2 regions of the Streptomyces sp. NPDC014656 genome follow, and region 2 is predicted to be linked to the other one. Evidence: predicted binding sites of a transcription regulator. Region 2 holds the regulator's gene; the other holds the start of a gene.
What was found. Region 2 encodes HspR, which represses chaperone genes until heat shock. Its sites were predicted from a motif close to TTGAGNNNNNNNNNCTCAA; they were not measured.
Positions count from the first base shown of each region.

Region 1: a site for HspR is predicted at 1,225-1,243, ahead of lon (endopeptidase La). Genes of this name have one in related genera too.

Region 1 covers NZ_JBIBZN010000002.1:258,742-262,144, reverse strand. The annotation lists gene ACF1ED_RS04960 (spermidine synthase) at 1-310, opposite strand, end outside; gene ACF1ED_RS04955 (hypothetical protein) at 473-1,102, opposite strand; gene lon (endopeptidase La) at 1,266-3,403, shown strand, end outside.
Region 2 covers NZ_JBIBZN010000014.1:220,697-224,099, forward strand. The annotation lists gene ACF1ED_RS28560 (helix-turn-helix transcriptional regulator) at 54-1,034, shown strand; gene ACF1ED_RS28565 (hypothetical protein) at 1,040-1,510, shown strand; gene ACF1ED_RS28570 (heat shock protein transcriptional repressor HspR) at 1,655-2,122, opposite strand; gene dnaJ (molecular chaperone DnaJ) at 2,127-3,305, opposite strand; gene grpE (nucleotide exchange factor GrpE) at 3,340-3,403, opposite strand, start outside.

The DNA.
Region 1 (3,403 bases), on a different contig from region 2:
AGTCGATGATCGCCTCCTCCCGCTCGACCACCGCGATCCGCCCCCAGCGGGGGTCCGCGGCGGCGTGCGCGAGGGAGAAGCCGACGCCGAGCCCGCCGATCAGGACGGACGCGCCGGTCCGCGTCGGCTCGGGCAGCGCCTCCATCGCCGCGTCCACGAGCAGCCGTTCGGAGCGCCCGTCGGAAGTGTCCATCAGGAAGGTGCCGTTGACGATGATCTCGTAGTCGGTGCGGTCCCCGGCGTCCCGGCGCCGTAGGACGACTTCGCCGTACGGGCTCTCGCGGCGGTCGAGGGTGACGGGGCTGTTCATGGGCAGTCACTCCGTGTCTCGTCGTGCGGTACGCGTCGTCCCGGCCATCCTGGCCGAGCGCGGCGGGCCGGGACAAACACGTTAAGGAGTCACGGGGTGACGCCGGGACCCCGTCGGACGGGGCCCGGGCGAGGGGTCCTCGGGGGCGCGGGGCCGCCCGCTTCACGGAGCCGTCGGCGGGCCGCCCCCGGGGAGGGCGTCGAAGACCCGCTGGAGGGCGGCGGGCCGCTCGCCGTCGCCCGCGACGACGAGCCGGCCGTCGTGCGTCACGGAGTACCGGAAGCCGTCGGCGACGGCGGGCCCTGACGGCCGCTCGGGCACGCGCGCGTAGGCGGGGTCCTGGAGGGCGGCCCGCAGCTCGGCCAGCCCCTCGGCGGCCATCCGCCCGGTGCGCGGCTCCCCGCTCCTGGAGGTCAGGGTCCAGGAGCCGTCCTCCCGCACCACCAGCCGGTTGTCCACCCCGGCGAACCCGCCGCTCACCCCGACCTCGACCAGCACGGCCCCGGCCCGGGGGACCGCGGCCGACTCCTCGGTGCCCGGGGTGGCTCCGGTGCCCGCCGTGCCCGTCGTGCTCGGAGCGCCCTCCGTGTCCGGTACGTCTCCCGTACTCGGCGTGCTGGCCGTGCTCGGCGTGCCGCGCGTGCTCGCGGTGCTCCCGCCTCCGCCGGTCGCCGGTCCGTCGGCGTCGGCGCAGCCGCCGACGCCGACGACCAGCGCCGCCACCACCGCGGGCACCGCGCCCCGCGCCCACACCCGCCCGCGCCCGAACCGCCGCTCCGCACCATGCTCCATGGGCCCGAGCATGCCCGCCCCCGGGCCCCCGCGCAGCCGGAACGCGCGGGGACGCGGGCGGGCTTCGAGGGTGATCGCTCAGAGCGAACAGCACCCGGGGAACATTCGCGGGCTCAGATGCATTGAGTCGGCATAGCTCAACTTGACTGCCGAAGGGGAGATCATGGCTTCTGAGTCCAAGCCGTCCGTGCCGCTGACGCTGCCTGTGCTGCCGCTCGACGACGAGGTCGTGCTGCCCGGCATGGTCGTGCCGCTGGACCTGTCCGACAACGACGTGCGGGCCGCCGTGGAGGCGGCGCAGGCCGCTGCCCGGGGCGGCGGCGGGAAGCCGCGGGTGCTGCTGGTGCCGCGGGTGGACGGGACGTACGCCGCGACCGGTGTGCTCGGGATCGTCGAGCAGGTGGGGCGGCTCTCGGACGGGGACCCGGGGGCGCTGATCCGCGGGATCGGCCGGGTGCGGATCGGGGCCGGGACGACCGGGCCCGGCGGGGCGCTGTGGGTGGAGGGGAGCACGGTCGAGGAGAGCGTGCCCGATCCGCTGCCCGGAGCCGTGACCGAGCTGGTCACGGAGTACAAGGCGCTCGCCACCAGCTGGCTGAAGAAGCGCGGCGCCTGGCAGGTCGTCGACCGCGTCCAGCAGATCGACGGAGTCGGCGCGCTCGCCGACAACTCCGGTTACTCGCCCTTCCTCACCGTCGAGCAGAAGGTCGCGCTCCTGGAGGCGGCCGACCCCGTCGCCCGCCTCCGGCTCGCCACCGCCCAGCTCCGCGAGCACCTCGCCGAGCAGGACGTCGCCGAGACCATCGCCAAGGACGTCCAGGAGGGCGTCGACAAGCAGCAGCGCGAGTTCCTGCTCCGCCGCCAGCTCGAAGCCGTCCGCAAGGAACTGCGCGAGCTCAACGGGGAGAAGGAGGGCGAGGAGTCCGACGACTACCGCGCCCGCGTGGAGGCCGCCGACCTGCCCGAGGCGGTCCGGGAGGCCGCGCTCAAGGAGGTCGAGAAGCTGGAGCGGTCCAGCGACCAGTCGCCCGAGGGCTCCTGGATCCGGACCTGGCTCGACACCGTCCTCGAACTGCCGTGGAACGAGCGGACCGAGGACCGGTACGACATCCGGGGCGCCCGGGCCGTCCTGGACGCCGAGCACTTCGGCCTGGAGGACGTGAAGGAGCGCATCACCGAGTACCTGGCCGTGCGCAAGCGGCGCTCCGAGCGCGGGCTCGGCGTCGTCGGCGGCCGGCGCGGCGGTGCCGTGCTCGCCCTGGTCGGCCCGCCCGGCGTCGGCAAGACCTCGCTCGGCGAGTCCGTCGCCCACGCCATGGGCCGGAAGTTCGTCCGCGTCGCCCTCGGCGGCGTGCGGGACGAGGCCGAGATCCGCGGCCACCGGAGGACGTACGTGGGCGCCCTGCCCGGCCGGATCGTCCGCGCGGTCAAGGAGGCCGGGTCCATGAACCCGGTGGTCCTCCTGGACGAGATCGACAAGGTCGGCTCCGACTTCCGGGGCGACCCCGCCGCCGCCCTGCTCGAAGTCCTCGACCCGGCGCAGAACCACACCTTCCGCGACCACTACCTGGAGGTCGAGCTCGACCTCAGCGACGTGGTGTTCCTGGCCACGGCCAACGTCCTCGAAGCCATCCCGGAGGCCCTGCTCGACCGCATGGAGCTGGTCCGCCTCGACGGCTACACCGAGGACGAGAAGGTCGTCATCGCCCGCGACCATCTGCTGCCCCGGCAGCTGGAGCGGGCCGGTCTGGAGACCGGCGAGGTGACCCTCGACGAGGCCGCGCTGCGGAAGCTGGCCGGCGAGTACACCCGGGAGGCCGGCGTCCGGACCCTGGAGCGGGCCGTCGCGCGGCTGCTCCGGAAGGTCGCCGCCCAGCACGAACTCGGCGACCGGGAGCTGCCGTTCACCGTCACGCCCGAGGACCTGCGGGACCTCATCGGCCGGCCGCACCACGTGCCCGAGTCCGCCCAGGACCCGGCCGAGCGGCGCACGGCCGTCCCCGGGGTGGCCACCGGCCTCGCGGTGACCGGGGCCGGCGGCGACGTCCTCTTCGTGGAGGCGTCCCTCGCCGACCCGGAGACCGGCGCCGCCGGGCTGACCCTCACCGGCCAGCTGGGCGACGTGATGAAGGAGTCCGCGCAGATCGCGCTCTCCTTCCTCCGCTCGCACGGCGCGGAGCTGGAGCTGCCCGTCACCGGTCTGAAGGACCGGGGCGCGCACATCCACTTCCCGGCGGGCGCGGTCCCGAAGGACGGCCCGAGCGCGGGCATCACCATGACGACCGCGCTGGCCTCGCTGCT
Region 2 (3,403 bases):
CCACTCGCCCAATGCATCATGTTCCTGTAATGCAAGAGCCTGGGGGTGTACGTATGCGGATAGAGCCCGACGAAAAGGTGCATTCTCACACGCACGCAGACCTGTGCGAACCGGGCACTCGGCTCTACGCGGAGGCCCTCAGAGGAGGCCGGATCGCCCGTTCCGACATCTCTTCCGCTCCCTGCCTGATGGAGCTGGACCTGCTGCGTCCCGACCCCGACGACGCCGAATGGCTCCGTCCAGTGGCCCCTTCGGCCGCCCTCGCCCGCCTCCTCGACCCGCTGGAGAAGGAGATACAGGAGCGGCGGCGCCAGACCGTCACCCTCGCCGACGCCTTCGAGCCCTTCATGGCCCTCGGCGCACGCGACCCGTCGATGACCCACGCCATCACCGTCCTCGAAGGACTGGAGCGGATCAACGACAACCTGGACCGCGCCGTGGCCGAATGCACCTCGGAACTGCTCACGGTACAGCCGGGGAAGGGCCGCAGCGCGCACACCTTCGGCGAAGCCCTGCGCCGGGTGCGGCCGTTGCTCGGCCGGGGCATCAAGATGCGCACGCTCTACCAGCACACCGCGCGCCACCAGCCCATCACCCTGGCGTACCTGGAGCGCATCGGACCCGAGGTCGAGGTCCGCACGCTGGAGGAGATCATCGACCGGCTCATCATCGTCGACCGCAAGGTCGCCTTCGTGCCGGCCAGCCGCGACCGCACCATCGCCCTCGAACTGCGCCACCAGGGGCTCGTCGAGTACCTCGGCGGGGTCTTCGACCAGTTCTGGCTCCAGGCGACCCCGCTGGACGCGCCCGTCACGTACCAGCCGCAGCTCAGCGGCATCAGCGGCGTCCAGCGCTCGATCGCCGCGCTCCTCGTCGAGGGCCACGTCGACGAGGCCATCGCGCGCCGGCTCGGCATGAACGTCCGGACCTGCCGGGCGCACATCGCCAAGCTCGCGGCCACCCTGGGGAGCGGCAGCCGGGCCCAGCTCGGGTACCTCATCGCCCGCTCCGGCATCCTCGAACGGGACAACTGACCATCGTGCACGCACACGTCGCGCTCGACGGCCCCGCGGGCACCCTCCGGGTCACCGGGGCCGGGCTGCCCCCCGTGGAGCTCGTACGGGCCCCGGGGACGCCCCCCGACGCCCACACGCCCATCGGCACCCGCAGGGCCGCCCTGCTGACGCTCACCGTCGACGGCGCGCCCGCCGTGATCCGGCCCTCCCGCGGGCGGCTGCTGCGGCGCTCGTACCGGGTGGACGTCCGCGCCGGCGGCCACCGCTACCGGCTCGTGCCCTGCTCCTACGGGGAGAGCCGGCTCAGCCGGGACGGGCGGCGGATCGGCACCCTGAGCTCCGACGGCGACGGACGGGTCGTCGACGACTGGGACGGCGGTCCCACCCCGCTCGACCTGGCCGTCGGCACCGCGCTGGCCGCCGCCTTCGGCACCGGCGCCGCGCCCTGGTGGGAGACGGCGGGCGACATCGTCGGCGAACTCATCGCACCCTGACCGCCCGGACGTCCGACGCGAGGACGGGCGGATGCGAGGACGGCCCGACTCGGGGGCAAGGGGGCGGGGACGGGCGCGCGGGGCCCCGGAAAGCCGGAACGGCCCCCTTCGCCGGAAGGGGGCCGTACGGAGTCGGGCCGGAGGCTACTCGCCGCGCTTGGGCGCCGGGCGCCAGACCACCAGCGCGCTCGCCTGCTGCACGTCCTGGTACGGGACCAGGTCGCGCCGGTAGGAGGCGTGCACCTGGGCCTCGCGCTGCCGCATCGCGGCGGCCGCGCCCTCGACGGCCGAGGAGAGCTCGGCGACGCGGGCCTGGAGCGCGGCGACCTGGTTCTCCAGCTCGATGATGCGCTTGATGCCGGCCAGGTTGATGCCCTCGTCCTGCGACAACTGCTGCACCTGGCGGAGCAGTTCGATGTCACGGGCCGAGTAGCGGCGGCCGCGGCCGGCCGTGCGGTCCGGGGAGACCAGACCCAGCCGGTCGTACTGCCGCAGGGTCTGCGGGTGCAGACCCGACAGCTGGGCCGCCACCGAGATGACGTACACCGGGGTCTCGTCGGTCAGTTCGTACGCCCTGGCGCCGAAGCCCGGCTGCCGTCGTCGTCCTTCCACCGCGTCACGCTCCCTTCGCCGCCTGGAACAGCTCCGCCCTGGGGTCCGTCGAGGCGGTCGCCTCGCGGTAGGTCTCCAGGGCCTCGCGGGCCTTGTCGTCCAGCTCCGCCGGCACCGCGACCTCGATCGTCACCAGCAGGTCGCCGCGCGTGCCGTCCTTGCGGACCGCGCCCTTGCCCCGGGCGCGCATGGTCCGGCCGTTCGGGGTGCCCGCGGGCAGCTTGAGAGTGACCGCGGGGCCGCCGAGGGTCGGGACCCTGATCTCGCCGCCGAGCGCGGCCTCCGTGAAGGAGACCGGCACGGTGACGGTGAGGTTGTCGTCCTTGCGCCCGAAGACCGGGTGGGCGTCGACGTGCACGACGACGAACAGGTCGCCGTGGGGTCCGCCGCGCTCGCCCGGGGCGCCCTTGCCGCGCAGCCGGATCTTCTGGCCGTCGGAGACGCCCGCCGGGATCCGGACCTGCATGGTCCGCGAGGACTTGGCCCGGCCGGAGCCCTTGCAGACCTCGCAGGGGTTCTCGGCGATGAGGCCGCGGCCCTTGCAGTCCACGCACGGGTCGGTGAGAGAGAAGCCGCCGCCGCTGCCGCGCGAGACCTGGCCGGTGCCGACGCAGGTGGGGCACACCCGGGGGGTGCCGTTCTTGTCGCCGGTGCCGGAGCAGGCCGTGCAGGGCTGCTGGCTGGACATCCGCAGGGGCACGGTCGCGCCCTCGATGGCCTCGGTGAAGCTGAGCGTCACCTCGGACTCGATGTCCTGGCCGCGCCGGGGCTGGGTGCGGGCACCCGCGCCGCCGCCGCGGTTGAACAGGCCGCCGAAGACGTCCCCGATGCCGCCACCGCCGCCGAAGCCGCCGGCCCCGCCCTGGGCGCCGCCCCCGAAGAGGTCGCCCAGGTCGAAGTTGAACGAGCCGCCGCCCCCGGGGCCGCCGGCCCTGAAGCCGCCGTTCCCGAAGAGGGCGCGCGCCTCGTCGTACTCCTTGCGCTTCTTGGGGTCGCCGAGGACGTCGTTCGCCTCGGAGATCTCCTTGAAGCGCTCCTCGGCCTTGGTGTCGCCCTTGTTGGCGTCCGGGTGGTTCTCGCGGGCGAGCTTCCGGTACGCCTTCTTGATCTCGGCCTCGGTGGCGTCCTTGGGGACGCCGAGGACCTTGTAGTAGTCCTTCTCGACGAAGTCCTTCGTGCTCATCGACGTCCCTCCTCCCGCGCGCGGGTGTGGCTGCTTACTCGCTGTCCTTCTCGGCGGAGTCTTCCGACTCCTCGGCCTTCGCCTGGGCGCCCGGCTGG